Regions from separate parts of the Corynebacterium suedekumii genome, predicted to be linked through region 1. Evidence: riboswitches for the same ligand, from Rfam matches in the RefSeq annotation. Region 1 holds a riboswitch; each other region holds the start of a gene.
The links. A riboswitch is a leader RNA that binds a small molecule or an ion and turns the genes downstream of it on or off. The one in region 1 is predicted to bind thiamine pyrophosphate.

Region 1 (5,101 bases):
CACCGCGTCGACGGCCACGTCCTCGAACACGGCCGCCAGCTGTTCGGCGAGGAACTCCCGCGGCGGGGTGTGGACGGCGCGGACACCCCGGGTGTTCTGGGACACCAGCGCGGTGACCGCACTCATGCCGTAGCCGCCGGCGGCGGTGATGGACTTGAGGTCGGCCTGGATGCCGGCCCCGCCGGTGGGATCGGTGCCGGCAATGGAGAGAATGCGGGGGATCATCGGGTGTAGGCCTCCTTGAGGTCCCTGGCAGCCGCGGCGGGATCGGCGGCGGCCATGATGGCGGAGACGACACAGATGCCGTCGACGGCGGTGTCGGTGAACAGTCCGGCCCGGTCGGCGTCGATGCCGCCGATGGCCACGGAGGGCAGGTCGGCGGTGCGGGCCCGGTCGGCGAGGGCGTGAACGCGCTCGACCCCGAGGCCGGCCGGGGCGTTGGCCTTGGTGGTGGTGTCGAAGGCGGGGCCGATGCCGATGACGTCCGGGCCCCGGCCATCGAGGGCGATGACGGCGTCGAGTTCGGTGTCCGAGCCGACGGACAGGCCGATCATCTGGTCATCCCGCAGGAGCGCCCGGGCCCGGGGGAAGGGGATGTCGATCTGGCCGATGTGCAGGTGGCAGCGCAGTCGGCGGGCCACCTCGACGCGGTCATTGAGGAACACCGGCACGTCCACCGCATCGAGCAGGGCCGCCGCGGTCGCCTCGACCTCGGCGTCGGTGGCGTGTTTGTCGCGCAGCTGGACCACGGTCGCCCCGCCGGCCACTGCCCGGGTGGCGATGTCGACGACGCGGTCCGGCCCGCCGCCGAGCACGGGGTCGGTGACCAGGTACAGGCTCCAGTCCACCGTGCCCATTGCTCCGCTCATGCCTCCTCCACGCTGACCAGCTCGGCGATCCGGGCATCGTCGACCTCGGCGAGGGCGTCGAGCCAGGCGACCGCGAAGCTGCCCGGTCCGTTGGACCGGTGGGCGGCGAGCTGCCCGGCGGCGCCGACATGGGCGTGGGCGGCCAGCACCGCGTCATGGTCGTCGACACCCTCGACGGAGAGGTAGGCGGCCGTCAGCGCCCCGAGGGAGCGTCGACGTCGCCGGACACGGCAACGACCCCACCGGTCTGCTCGACCAGTGCCCGGGCGGCGGGCAGCGCGTCGGCCACGGTCTCGGTGGCATCCACGCCCCGCCCGCCGGCCCCCAGGCCGGCCAGGGCCGTGATCTCCGAGGCGTTGCCGCGGACGGCGGTGGGGGAGGCGTCGACAAGCGAGAGCAGGAACCGCGTGCGGTGTGCCAGCCCGCCGGCACCGACGGGATCGACGACCCAGGGGGTGCCGGCCGCGGTGGCCCCGCGCACGGCTTCCCGCATCCCGGCGTAGCGCTCGGCGGAGGGGGTGCCCGCGTTGATGAGGACACCGCTGGCTATCGCCGCGAACTCCGCGGATTCCTCGAGCGTGTCCACCATCGCGGGCGAGGCGCCGGCGGCGAGGAGGACATTGGCGGTGGTCTCCATGACCACCGAATTGGTCAGACACTGGACCAGGGGAGTCGCCTCCCGGAGTGCGCTGAGCGCACGGAAAACTGCCATGACAATCCCTTCGCTAGTACAAGCTAGAGCAGGTTCAATGGGTGTGATCTCAGCGCGCTGTCGAAGCGCGCACCCCATGTCGTAACGGCAGACAGTAGCAGAACGCGGGTCAGTAGGTGGTGATCCCCCGCGAGCGGAAGATATCGCGGGTGGCGGCCAGGGACTCCGCCGTCGGCGGCTTCGTGTCGGCGAGCCGGTAGTTCATTCCCAGCTCACGCCACTTGTCCGCGCCCATGTTGTGGAAGGGCAGGACCTCCACTCGTTCGACGTTGGGCCAGCGGGCGACGATGTCCGCGACACTCTCCACGTTCTCCGTCGCGTCGGTCAACCCGGGGACGAGGACAAAGCGCACCCACACCGGCTTGCCGGCGGCGGCGAGCCGGTCGCCGAAGTCGATCGTCGGCTGCAGCTCCCGGGTCGTGACCTCCGTGTAGGTCTCCTCGTCGCCGGACTTGATGTCCAGCAGGACCAGGTCGATGTTGGCCAGGTCCTCATCCGTGAGCCGGGCCCCGAGATAGCCGGAGGTGTCGATCGCGGTGTGGATGCCGGCGTCATGGACCTCCTGCAGCACCCGACGGGTGAAGGCGATCTGGAACAACGGCTCGCCGCCGGAGATGGTCAGTCCGCCGCCGGAGGCGCCGAAGACCCGCTTGTAGCGGCGGATGCGTGTGACCACGTCCTCGACCTTCTCGAGGGTGCCGGTGCGCATCTCCATCGTGTCCGGGTTGTGGCAGAACTGGCAGCGCAGCGGGCAGCCGGAGAGGAACAGCGTCATCCGGGTGCCGGGGCCGTCGACGGCGGTGACCATCTCCCAGGAGTGCACCAGGGCGACGTCACCGGTGTGGCGGGCCGCCATGAGCTCCGGGCGGGTGAGGTCTTCGGCGGTGCCACCGATGCCGCCGGCCACACCCCGGACCCGTTCGCCGAGTTCCGGGGTCAGCTGGACGACGCCGGTGATGCCGTCAGTGGAGGCCATCTACGCCCCGTGGTGGAAGGTACGGGAGATGACGTCGGCCTGCTGTTCCCTGGTCAGTTTGACGAAGTTGACGGCGTAGCCGGACACCCGCACCGTGAGATTGGGGTAGTTCTCCGGGTGCTCCATCGCATCCTCCAGCGTCGACTGGTCGAGGACGTTGATGTTGGCGTGGTAGAGACCGGACTCCATGTTGTGGGCGGTGCGGTTGGCCTTCATGTCGGCCATGCGCTCGTCGAAGGTCTTGGTGGACATGTGATGTGCTCCTCGGGTGATTCGGGGTTGGTTCCGGGGTTTGGGGTGGGTCAGTTCTCGTCCATGATGAAGCCGGCGTCGAGGATGCCGACCAGGTTGGTCACCTGCTCGTCCTTCGTGCGGCCGAGTCCGGACGGGGTGATGGTGTTGGTCAGGGAGATGCCGTCGAGGGCGTCGTGGTAGTCGAGCTTGCCCACCGAGAGCATGGAGGCGACCATGCCGTGGTTGTCGGCGCCGTTCTCCGGGTTTGCGCCCGGGGCGAAGGGGGTACCCGCGCGGTGGCCGGAGGGGAAGTTTCCGGTGGCCTTGCCGTAGACCACGTTGGAGGTGATCGTCAGCACCGACTGGGTCGGGATGGCGTCCCGGTACATAGGGATCTCCTTGATCTTGGCCATGACGGTGTGGACGATGGTGGCGGCGATGTCGTCGGCCCGGTCGTCGTCGTTGCCGTAGGTGGGGAACTCACCCTCGGTGATGTAGTCGACGATGAGCCCCGAGTCGTCGCGCACGGGGGTGACCTTGGCGTACCTGATGGCGGACAGGGAGTCGGCGACGATGGACAGACCGGCGATGCCGCAGCCCATGGAGCGGACGATGTCCGAGTCGTGCAGGGCCATCTCGATGGCCTCGTAGGCGTACTTGTCGTGGCACCAGTGGATGATGTTGAGCGCCTCGACGTAGGTGCCGACGACCCAGTCGAGCATCTCCTCGTACTTGGTCCACACCTCGTCGAAGTCGAGCGGTCCGTCGCCCTCGATGGGGGTGAACTGGCCTTCCCTGGTGATCTGCTTGCCGGTCATCTCGTCGCGGCCGCCGTTGATGGCGTAGAGCAGGGACTTGGCGGCGTTGACGCGGGCGCCGAAGAACTGCATCTGCTTGCCCACGGCCATGGGCGAGACACAACAGGCGATGGCGGAGTCGTCGCCCCAGCGCTCGCGGATCTGCTTGTCCGACTCGTACTGGATGGACGAGGTCTCGATGGAGATGGCGGCGCAGAACTCCTTGTAGCCCTCCGGCAGCTGATCGTCCCAGAAGATGGTGATGTTCGGCTCCGGGGCGGGGCCCAGGTTGCGCAGGGTCTGCAGCAGGCGGAAGGACGTCTTGGTCACCTGGGGGCGGCCGTCGGACATGAAGCCGGCGTCGGACCAGGTGGCCCAGTAGGGGTCGCCGGAGAAGATCTGGTCGTAGTCCTCGGTGCGCAGGAAGCGGACGATGCGCAGCTTGATCACCAGGGCGTCGATGAGCTCCTGGGCGAAGGACTCGTCGATGCGGCCGGCCTGCAGATCACGCTCGATGTAGATGTCGAAGAAGGAGGACAGGCGGCCGAAGGACATGGCGGCGCCGTCCTGGGACTTCACGGCACCGAGGTAGCCGAAGTAGGTCCACTGCACGGCCTCCTGGGCGGTGGTGGCCGGGCCGGAGATGTCGAAGCCGTAGTCGGCGGCCATCGCCTTGAGCTTCTTCAGTGCCTTGATCTGCTCGGCATGCTCCTCGCGGAAGCGGGCCCAGTGCTCGGAGAAACCCTGGGGGCCGGCGGCGTGCTTCGCGGCCTCCTTGTCGGCGATGAGGCGGTCGACGCCGTAGAGGGCGACACGGCGGTAGTCGCCGATGATGCGGCCGCGGCCGTAGGCGTCGGGCAGGCCGGTGATGATGTGGGAGGAGCGGGCGGCCCGGATGCGCGGGGTGTAGATGTCGAAGACCGCGTCGTTGTGGGTCTTGCGGTAACGGGTGAAGATCTTCTTCATGTCCTCGTTCGGCTCCCGGCCCGACTCGCGGATCGCGGTCTCCACCATGCGCCAGCCGCCGTAGGGCATCATCGCGCGCTTGAGGGGGGTGTCCGTCTGCAGGCCGACGATGACGTCATCGTCGTCGGAGATGAAGCCGGGGCCGAAGGCGTCGATGTCGGCCGGGGTGTCGGTGTCCACGTCGAACACCCGGCGCTGGCGCTCCACCGACAGGTAGTTGTCCTCCAGGTGCTGCCAGGTGCGCAGGGTCTTCTCGGTCGGCCCGGCCAGGAACGAGGCGTCCCCGGTGTAGGGGGTGAAGTTGCGGGCGATGAAGTCGCGGACGTCGATGGACTCGAGCCAGGGGCCGTCCTGGAAACCCTCCCAGGCGTTGGTGGCGTCGGCCTGCGGTGTGGTGGCAGTGGTCACGGGTGGAACCTCTCAGGGTGTTCGTCGGTGGTGAACGGGGTGCGGTGGCACGTCAAGCTCCCGGCTGCTTTACTTCCGCACCGCCGGCGCTGTGACCCGGCGACGCGACGGCGAAGCTCCTGCGCCACGTATGCGCCCA
Region 2 (5,101 bases), 870 kb from region 1:
CCCAACGGCACCTACATCATCGGCGACGAACACCAGTCGCTGGTCATGGACTCGACCACCTTCGGCCTGGCCTACGAGGACGGCGGCTACAAGACCGCCGTGGACTACGCCACCCAGATGTCCTACTCCGGCATCTACGTCCACGCCGCCCCCTGGTCGGTGGGGCAGCAGGGCTACTCCAACGTCTCCCACGGCTGCATCAACGTGACCACGGAGGCTGCCGCCTGGTTCCAGAACACCGTCAAGCGCGGCGACCCCGTCGTGGTGAAGAACACCATCGGCGGGACCCTGTCCGGCTATGACGGCCTGGGCGACTGGAACATCCCGTGGGAGACGTGGAAGGCCGGCAACGCCGACGAGACCAGCTCCTGGTAACCGCCCGCGTTACGGGGTGGGGGTGCCGCCGGTGACGGCGAGCGTCTCGCCCATGACGTAGGAGGCCTCGTCGGAGGCGAGGAACACGTACGCCCCGGCGAGCTCGGCGGGCTGACCGGCCCGGCCGACCGGTGCCTGCTGGCCGAACTCGGTGAGCTTGTCCATCGGCTGGCCGTAGCTCGGCTGCAGCGGGGTCCAGATCGGGCCCGGAGCGACGGCGTTGACCCGGATGCCCTTCGGGGTCAGCTGGGTGGCCAGCCCCTTGGACAGGTTGTTCATCGCGGCCTTGGTCATGGCGTAGTCCAGCAGCGTCGCCGAGGGCTCGTAGGCCTGGATGGAGCTGGTGAAGATGATCGCCGAACCCGGCTGCAGGTGCGGGATCGCCGCCTTGGTCACCCGGTAGGCGCTGTAGATGTTGGACTTCATGGTGGCGTCGAAATCCTCGTCGGGGATGTTCTCGATGCCGTCGTGCCAGATCTGGCGGCTGGCGTTGTTGACCAGGATGTCCAGCCCGCCGAACGCCTCGACGGTGTCGCGGACGATCTTCTCGCACTGCGCCAGCTCGCACAGGTCACCCGGCAGGGCGAGAGCCTTCTGGCCGGCGGCCTCGATGGCCTCGATGACGCGGTCGGCGTCCGCCTGCTCCTCGGGGAGGTAGGAGATGGCCACGTCCGCGCCCTCCCGGGCGTAGGCGACGGCGACGGCGGACCCGATGCCGGAGTCGCCGCCGGTGATCAGGGCCTTGCGCCCCTGGAGGCGGCCGTGGCCGACGTAGCTGTCCAGGCCGATGTCGGCCTTCGGCTCCATCTCCTTGTCCAGGCCGGGGTGGGGCTGGCGCTGCTCGGGTGGCTCGATGGTGGGGTAGAGGGAACGGGGGTCATGCATGGTGGTCCTCCTGTCACGCATTAGTCATGTCTGATGTGAGCGCCCAGAGTACCCATATCCTGGACGGCATGCGCCTCTCCGTTCTCGACCGGGCCAACGCCACCAGTACCGCCACCGGCACCGCCACCATCTCCTCCACCGCCGACGTCCTGCAGGGTGTGCTCGACCACGCCCGCCACGTCGAAGCCCTCGGCTTCGCAGGCTTCTTCGTCGCCGAACACCACGGCGTCCCCGGCATCCCCGGCACCCAGCCGGCGATGCTCGCCACCGCCGTCGGCGCGGCCACCAGCCGGATCCGGGTGGGCACCGCCGGGATCATGCTGCCGGCGCACCAACCGCTCATCGTCGCCGAGCAGATCACCACCCTCGAGGCCCTGTACCCCGGGCGTGTCGACGCCGGCATCGGCTCCTCCGTCGGCTTCACCGCCGCGGTCCGCGCGTCCCTGCGGCAGGGGGATGCGGCCGAGCTGAAGGCCCGCTACCCGGAGGACCTGCGGGAGATGCTCGGCCACCTGACCACGGACACCCCGGTGTGGCTGCTCGCCGGTTTCCGCTCCGTCCTGCTCGCCGCCGAACTCGGCCTCGGCGTCATCCTCGGCGGCCCCAACCAGGCGGACGCCGCCGACCTCTACCGGCGCAATTTCCGCCCCGGGCGTATCGACGCCCCGCAGGTCATCCACTCCCTCAACGTCGCCGTCGCCGACACGACGGACGCCGCCCGCGACCTCCTCCTGCCGGAGGCCTTTGCGCAGGCTCACGCCCGCACGACCGGCGTGTTCGAGGCGCTGCGCCCGGTCGATGAGCTGCCGACGCCCACGGAGAAGGAACGACGCCGGATGGCGGAGACCCTGGCGATGGCGGTGTGGGGGACCCCGCGGGACGTCGAGAAGCACCTGCGCGGACTGGGCGACGTGCTGGTCACCGGCGGGATGAGTGATCCCGCGGGGCGGGCGCGGTCGGAGGAGCTGCTGGCTGAGCTGGTGTGACCGGCCCCCGGCACACAGGAAACTCCCAAGTATAGGTATTACTATTGGTCGCGTACCTCATAGTCACCATATTTTTCAGGAGTTTTTCCATGACCACCACTGATTCCGGGCGCCTCGGCGCCCTCCGTTCCGCCGGCTTCACCGCCCTGCTCATCCGCGGCATCCTCGGTATCATCCTCGGCGTTCTGCTCCTCATCGCACCCCTGACCAGCGCCACCATCCTCGCCACGATGGTCGTCCTGTTCATCGGATTCTGGCTCATCCTCGACGGTCTCACCGCCTGCTCTTTCGCCTTCAAGGAGAAGAATCACGATGTCAGTGGCTGGGGGTGGACGCTCGCCGGTGGTATCGCCGCCGTCCTCATCGGTATCGGCGCGATCATCTACCCGCTGACAGCCGCGGTGGCCGGCACCCTCATCATCCTCTGGTTCCTCGTCGCCGGCCTGTTCATCCGGGGCGTCCTCGAGCTCGGTGACCGCCAGCTCGGGGGCTGGGGTATCGCGCTCGGCATCATCAACATCCTCGCCGCGATCGCCATCGCCGTCGCCCTGTGGACCAACCCGGCCGTCGCCCTCGGGGCGTTCATCTGGGTCGCCGCGATCTACGGCATCGTCTTCGGCATCGTCGCCGTGATCGCCGCCTTCAAGGTCCGCAACGCCTGACGCTTGCTAAGGTGACGGTCTCGTGACACGGGGTGCTGCCCGCCCATCGGAGCAGCTGAGAACACACCCGTCGAACCTGATCCAGTTAGCACTGGCGAAGGGAATGTCCGGACGCGGTCTTCGACCTCATCGCCGAGGGCACCCCGTTGCAGTCGGTGACCACTCCGGAGGAATTCGCCGACGCCATCCTGTTCTTCGCCTCCCCGTGGGCGCGATCCGTCACCGGCCAGAACCTGGTCGTCGACGGTGGCCTGGTCAAGGACTAGTCGGGCCGGATCCGGTCCCGCTTGCTGGCGTGGAACAGCTCCGGGTCAGGCGGGGGATCAGTGTGGACGCGGGCGGGCCGCCAGGTCGCCCGGGCCTGCTCCAGGTCCACGGCGGCCGCGGCGAGGAAGTCCGCGACCGCCTCGATCACCGGTGGTTCGCAGGTGGGACACGAGTTGACCTCGTAGACCACCAGTTCGCCGGTGGCCCGGTTCTCGCCAATGTCGATGCCGCCGATGAGCGTGCCCGCCGCCCGGGAGGCACGCGCCGCCAACTCGGACAGCTCCGGGGTGAGCGGGCAGGGGGCGAGGTGGCCGCCGGCGAGGATGTTGGTGATCCACTTCCCGGGCGGGGCGTAGCGGTACATGGCGAACACGGGGTGGTGGTTGACGGTGTAGACGCGGATGTCGCGGCCCGGATTGTCGATCCAGGGTACGACGTAGTAGCCCTCGTCCCGCTCCCGCAGCCGGGCGAGCAGGGCGGGGGCGTCGGCGGCGTCGGCAAGCTTCTCGACGCCGCGGCCCCCGTGCCCCACCAGCGGCTTCACCACGGCGGGGGCGTCGAGATCCTCGAGCCAGTCCTGCAGGGCGGTGTCGTCGCGCCCGGTGATGACGGGGTAGCGCAGCGCACCACCGTCGCTGAGCAGAGTGGAGTCGAGGAACTTGTTCTGCGCGCGGAACAGCGTCATCGCGTCGTTGATCACCGGCACCCCGAGCCGCGCGAACACGTCGAGGTAGGACATGCCCGGCACCAGGAGGTCATCGAGGACCCAGCCGACGACGAGGTCGGGGTGGAGCTCCAGGGGGCCGACGCTGAAGCTCACCTCGTCCGGGTCCATCCTGGTGACGATGTCATGTGGATGCACCCGGATGACCGACACCCCACGCGCGCGGAGTGCCGGGAAGAGGAGGTCATGGTCCTCCTCGTCCGTGTCATCGCCGAGAATGACGATGAGTGGACGGTCCGGTGTGAGCGGATCGTCGAGACGACTCAACATGAGCGCCATCTTATGTGTCGTCGGCGGGGCAGGTGGGGAGTTCGGTGCCGATACAGTGGTGGGCATGCGCGGATGGAATCTCAAGAACGCCTCGGCCGTGGTCATGGTCGCCGGCCTCGGCTTCGCTGCCTGGGACGCGCTGGGGCAGACCCCGCGGGTGGTCGGGGCAGCAGTGGCGATGATCGCCGCCCTCGTCCTCGTGTGGCGGGTGTCCAAGGGAACCCGGCGCCTCGAGTCCTTCCTCTCCGCGCTGGTCCCCTCGCTCGTCGCCGCCGGATTCATGACGATGTGGCTGTACCAGGCCTCCCCGGACACGCCGTCCCCGCAGAACGGGGCAGGTGGGATCGGTGAGACCACCGCGGTGGCGTCCGGTACCCTCCCCGCCCCGCCGGTGGCGAACCTGACGGACCTGCACGCCCAGTCCCTCGACATCGCCGACCAGCTGACCGACGGCGGTTCGGAGCGGGTGTTCCGCTCGCAGCTGAAGACGGACGTCAACGCCGGCGGCTCACTCATCGAGGTCGTCGAGGGGGACTCCGTCTACCGCGCCCGCCTGGAGACCTACCCCGAACGGGAATGGCAGTGGGAACAGCGCATCGATTCGCTGCAGAAGACCACCTTCAACGGCCACGAGGTGACCCTCGACTTCGCCACCACGATGGCGCAGCTCCGGGAGGATGCCGCGACGATCGGCATCAACGCCGCCTACGAGTCGGTGTGGATCGATCCGGGACACTCCAGCTTCCAGCCGCTGGAGTCCGCCAACCCCCGAAAACTGCCCGTGCTGCAGTTCAACTCCACGGTGGACGGTCGTGAGCTGCGTCCCCAGATCCTCGGCGACGGCACCCTGCCGGGCACGTTCTTCGACATCACCGACCAGTCGGCAGTTGTCGATGAGATCATCGCCGCCCTGCGCCTGGACAACCGGCCCA
Region 3 (5,101 bases), 370 kb from region 1:
GGTTGGCCTCGGCGAGATGCGCCAGCCGCAGGCGGGTCATGAGCTCGTCGATCCGATCCGGGTCACCTCCGGACACCGCCATCTCCTCGCCGACCGTCCGGGCGACGAACTGGTGCTCGGGGTCCTGGAAGACGTAGCCGATGCGGTCGGCCAGCTGCCGGGAGGTCCAGGCGTGGGGCGCCTTCCGCAGTCCCTGGCGCAGGTCCTCGGCGTAGTGCAGTCGACCGCCCTCCGGGGGCAGGAGTCCGGCCAGGGTCAGAGCCAGGGTGGACTTGCCGGCGCCGTTGGGCCCGGTGAGCACGGTCGAGCATCCGGCGGGCAGGTCCAGGGTCCGGGGTGGGCCCCAGATGGTCTGCAGCTCACGGGCCTCGACCAGGGAACGCGTCCCGGCGGGGACGCCGGGGGCGGCGGGCAGCACCGGCAGCGACGGCAGGTCGTCGGCGGTGGTCTCCACAAGGCGGGCACTGCCCCCGCCACCGGAGCCACCGGCCGTGCCGGCCGTGCCGGTCGTGCCGGACTCCAGGCGCAGGAACCGGTCCATCATCGCCCGCCACAGGTGCGGGCGGTGTTCCACGACGATGAGGGCGGCTCCGGTCTCGGCCACCACGGCCTCGACGGCCTCGACGATCTCGGTCTGTCCGGCCGGGTCGAGGTTGGCGGTGGGCTCGTCGAGGAGGATGAGTTCGGCACCCATGGCGATGACGCCGGCCAGCGCCAGCCGCTGCTTCTGCCCGCCGGAGAGGTACCGGGTGGGATGGTCGAGCGGCAGGTCCAGTCCGACCAGATCGAGGGCGCGGCGGACCCGGGGCCAGATCTCGTCGCGGGGGACACGGAGGTTCTCGCAGCCGAAGGCGACGTCGTCGCCGATGCGGGAGGAGATGACCTGGGAGTCGGGGTCCTGCAGGACCATGCCGACGGTGCCGCGGACGGTGAGGGTGCCGGCCTGGTCGCCGTCCTCCTCGTCACCGAGCAAGCCGGCCAGGGCGGCCAGCAGGGTGGACTTGCCTGCCCCGGAGTCGCCGGTGAGCAGGATCCGCTCGCCGCGCCGGACGGTGAGGTCGATGCCGGACAGTGCCGGGTGGATGCGGGAGGCGTGCCGCCAGCCGAGGCCGCGGGCCTCGACGAGCGGAGCCATCACACGCGCTTTCGGCCGGCGGCGAAACGGTCGAGGGCACCGGTCGCGGCCAGTGCCCTGACCAGCCAGTGACCGAGCAGGCCGGCGAGGATCGCGCTGGAGATGACCAGGCAGGTGAGGTAGATGGAGTTGAAGGTCAGCGACTTGGCCAGGTTGGCGCTGGTGAACAGCTCGAGGATGAACGCCCCCACGGCCGCGCCGACGCCGGCGAGCATGGCCACCGGGAGGGTGAAGCGGCGGTAGCCGAAGGCGGCGAAGACGAGCTCGGCGCCGAGGCCCTGGGCCAGGCCGGAGTACATCGTCTCGATCCCCCACTGGTTACCCAGCAGGGCGGAGACGATCGCGGCGAGCAGTTCGACGAACAGGGCGGCGCCCGGTTTGCGGATCACCAGCCCGCCGAGGACGCCGCCGATGAGCCAGATCCCCACGGCGAGGCCGCCGAAGCCGGGGGTGAGTGCGTCCATGGCGGTGAACCAGGCATAGCCGATGGAGTTCCACAGCCAGAAGATGAGGCCGCAGGCCACACCCAGGACGGAGGCGATGATGATGTCGATGACGCGCCAGGAGGCGCGCGAGGAATCAGTGGTCACAGTATGTCTCCCTAGCGCCGGTACTAACCGGATCAGGTTCGACGGTTCGCCGTGGACGGCGTCTCAGCCCGGAGTTTCACCGGGCACCCGTGGTGTCAATGTGCGCCGGTCAGTCTAGCCCACCCGCAGCAGGGGTGGATCTCGGGCCCACCCATCGGGTGCCCGGCTCTCCCCCGGCGCGTTTCCACTCCACCTCGATGCTCTCCGCCCCGAAGCCCTCGGCCAGCTCCACCACCCCGGTGCCCACCATGGCCTCGAGCTGGTTGACGTCGTCGGCGGCGCACTCCAGATGGAGCAGGAGGATCCCGTCGCCGGCGATCATGTCCACCTCGGCGTCGTGGCCCCAGGTGAACATGAGGTGGCCGCGGCCCAGGTCGTCGTCCCAGTCGGTGTGGGCGGCGTGCGCGAAGCGGGCGGCCAGTGACCTGGCGTACCGCCCTGGCTTCTCGCAGCGGACGCGGGCGGTGGCGGAGGCGGTCATGCCACTCAGGCTACCCCAGGGGTGTCTGCTCTCCGCGCTGTTCCAGCACCGTCAGCAGGAGATCGTGCAGGCGGGTGTCCACGCCCACAGCATCGCCCATCCGGCAGACCGCACCCACCTGAGCGTCGAGCTCGGTCTCCCCCGCCGGGGCTCCGGAGACCAGGTCGCGGTGCATGGAGCTGGTGGCCATAGCGGGCATGCGGTCGGCGAAGGCGAGGGTGTCGGCCACCGCGGTGGGTTCCAGCGGGACGCCGTGGGCCAGGGCGGTGTGGTGGATCTCCGTCATCATCGCGGCCAGCGAGTCCCGGTAACGGGTGCGCAACTGACCCAGCGGTGCCCCGGTCAGTGCCCCGAGGGCGCCGGTGGAGACGACGAACATGGCCTTGGCCCACACACCGACGAAGATGTCGTCCCGGATCACCGCCTCCACCCCGGCCGCGGTCAAGGCCGCGCCGAACTCGTCCACCCGTGGATCGTCGCTGCCGTCCCAGGTGCCGTAGGTGTAGGAGATGGGGCCGCCGTGGAACTCGACCGCACCGGGACCGGTGTGGTGGAAGTAGCCGCGCACGACGCCGGGCCAGGTGCGTTCCGTGCCCACGACGTCGGCGACCAGTTGCGGCACCTCGACCGAGTTCTGGGTCACCGCCACGGGTACGCCCTCCCCCAGCCCGGCGAGCATCCCCGTCAGGTCCGTCTCCGTGGTCGCCTTGACGGCGAGCAGCACCAGGTCGACCTCGCCTGCCTCGGACAGGGCAGGGACGGCCGGAACGGGGACGGGCGGGGCATCGTTGAGGGTGATGCCCCGGTCGCGCAGGACGGTGAGGGTCTCGCCGCGGGCGATGAACACGACGTCGTGTCCCGTCTCCACGAGGCGTCCGCCGAACCAGCCGCCGACCGCGCCGGCTCCGATGATCGCGATTCTCATGTCGGCCAAGTCTAGGTGCGCACACCTACCGCCGGGCGTAGTATTTCACTGTTCAGTACGACCCCCTGCTCCCCCCCAGCACCCGTCCAACGAAAGGTTCCGCCATGGCCGGTGGCCTCATTGCCCTGCTTGACGACGTCGCCCTCATCGCCCGGAGCGCCGCCGCCAGCATCGACGACGTCGCCGCGGCCGCCGGCAAGACGTCCATGAAGGCGGCCGGCGTCGTCGTGGATGACGCTGCGGTGACCCCCCGGTACGTCGCGGGCGTGAACCCGACCCGGGAGCTGCCGATGATCTGGCGGATCACCAAGGGCTCGTTGTTCAACAAGCTCGTCATCATCCTGCCGATCGCGCTGCTGCTGTCGTGGATCGCCCCGTGGGCGCTCACCCCGATCCTCATGGTCGGCGGTACGTACCTGTGCTTCGAGGGTGCGGAGAAGATCCTGCACAAGGTCCTGCCCCACGACGGCCACGCGGAGGAGAAGACGCCGGTCAAGGACCAGGTCAACGCCAAGGAGGCGGAGGACAAGCTGGTCAAGGGTGCCATCACCACGGACCTCATCCTGTCGGCGGAGATCATGGTCATCTCGCTCAACGAGATCGCCGATCAGCCGATGCTCTTCCGCGCAGCCGTCCTCGTCGTCGTGGCCATCGGCATCACCGCCCTGGTCTACGGTGCCGTCGCCCTGCTGGTGAAGATGGATGACGTCGGCCTGCACATGGTGGAGACCGGCAGGGGTGAGGCCTTCGGCCGCGGCCTGGTCGCCGCCATGCCGAAGATCCTCACCGCCATCTCCGTCATCGGCACCTTCGCCATGCTGTGGGTCGGTGGCCACATCATCGTCGTCGGTCTCGAGGAGTTCGGGATCACCTGGCCGTACGACTTCATCCACGGCCTCGAGGTCGCGGCCGGCGGCGGGTTCCTCGGGTGGCTCGTCAACACCTTCTTCTCCCTCATCGTCGGACTCATCTGGGGTGTCATCGTCGCCGGCATCGTCATGGGCGTGAAGAAGATGACCGGCCGCAAGGCCGTCGACTCGGTCCACCACGAGCAGTAGGATCACGGGCGTGCTCGCCCGGATCCTGCTCCTCACCGTCCTCGGCGGCATCATTGCCGGGCTCATCGGTGGGGCGCTGGCCTGGCTCATCCACCGGATCCAGCTCCTGGCCGGCGGGCTCGAGGTCATCCACCCCGTCGTCGCGGCGGGGCTCGGCGGTGTGCTCGCCGGCGCCGGCTGGTGGCTGCTGCGCCGGCACGGCCCGGTCCGCGGGGTCGAGGACACCCTGCTCACCGATGACCGGCTGCCGTTGCGCCGCACCGTCGCGGATGCCCTGCTGCAGATCCTGGCCGTCGGGTCCGGCGTGTCCCTCGGCCGGGAGCAGGCGCCCCGCCAGGCGTCGGCCGCCGTCCTCGACGCCCTGGCCCGCCGGTTCACCGTGCCGGTGGAGGCCCGCCGGCTGCTCATCGGCGCGGCCGCCGGCGCGGGCCTGGCCGCGGTGTACAACGTCCCGCTGGCCGGCCTGCTCTTCGCCGTGGAGGTCCTGCCCGGTCGGCGGACCTGGCGCTCGGTGGCGGTGGCCGCCCTCATGTCCGCGATCGCGACGGTCACCGCCTGGCTCATCATGGGCATCCGCCCGATCTACCGGTTTCCCGAGGTCGCCTTCGACGTGACCACCCTCGCCTGGCTCGCGGCCGCCGTTCCCCTCACGGTTGTCGCAGGCCGTGGGTTCCTCGCCCTCGTCGGTCTCGTCCAGCGCCACGGGGTGTCGTCCCCGGCGTGGCTGCCGCTGACCGTCGGAGTGGCCACCGCCGGTGTCGTCGCGGTCTCCTTCGTCCTGCCCGGGGTCACCGGCAACGGCGAGCTCATCGTCCGCACCGCCTTCGACGCGGACTCCCCCGCCTGGGTCTTTCTCGCCCTGCTGGTGGCCAAGCCGTTGCTCACCGCGTTCTCCCTCGGTTCGGGCGCGGT

Region 2: it holds a riboswitch for thiamine pyrophosphate, as region 1 does, so the genes downstream of both, QP029_RS00865 (SDR family oxidoreductase) here and thiM (hydroxyethylthiazole kinase) in region 1, are expected to answer to the same signal.
Region 3: it holds a riboswitch for thiamine pyrophosphate, as region 1 does, so the genes downstream of both, QP029_RS09030 (ECF transporter S component) here and thiM (hydroxyethylthiazole kinase) in region 1, are expected to answer to the same signal.

Annotation. Positions count from the first base shown of each region.
Region 1 covers NZ_CP126970.1:2,160,011-2,165,111, forward strand. Annotated here, with positions in the region: partial or broken gene QP029_RS10825 (bifunctional hydroxymethylpyrimidine kinase/phosphomethylpyrimidine kinase) at 1-857, opposite strand, end outside; partial or broken gene thiM (hydroxyethylthiazole kinase) at 866-1,587, opposite strand; TPP riboswitch at 1,569-1,668, opposite strand; gene pflA (pyruvate formate-lyase-activating protein) at 1,691-2,557, opposite strand; gene grcA2 (autonomous glycyl radical cofactor GrcA2) at 2,558-2,809, opposite strand; gene QP029_RS10850 (pyruvate formate lyase family protein) at 2,860-4,962, opposite strand.
Region 2 covers NZ_CP126970.1:175,652-180,752, reverse strand. Annotated here, with positions in the region: gene QP029_RS00885 (L,D-transpeptidase) at 1-375, shown strand, start outside; gene QP029_RS00880 (SDR family oxidoreductase) at 385-1,260, opposite strand; gene QP029_RS00875 (MsnO8 family LLM class oxidoreductase) at 1,329-2,246, shown strand; gene QP029_RS00870 (DUF308 domain-containing protein) at 2,336-2,908, shown strand; TPP riboswitch at 2,927-3,029, shown strand; partial or broken gene QP029_RS00865 (SDR family oxidoreductase) at 3,016-3,174, shown strand; gene QP029_RS00860 (ATP-grasp domain-containing protein) at 3,171-4,169, opposite strand; gene QP029_RS00855 (hypothetical protein) at 4,234-5,101, shown strand, end outside.
Region 3 covers NZ_CP126970.1:1,788,761-1,793,861, reverse strand. Annotated here, with positions in the region: gene QP029_RS09035 (ABC transporter ATP-binding protein) at 1-1,135, opposite strand, end outside; gene QP029_RS09030 (ECF transporter S component) at 1,135-1,725, opposite strand; TPP riboswitch at 1,717-1,826, opposite strand; gene QP029_RS09025 (DUF2218 domain-containing protein) at 1,835-2,206, opposite strand; gene QP029_RS09020 (2-dehydropantoate 2-reductase) at 2,217-3,131, opposite strand; gene QP029_RS09015 (DUF808 domain-containing protein) at 3,236-4,189, shown strand; gene QP029_RS09010 (chloride channel protein) at 4,200-5,101, shown strand, end outside.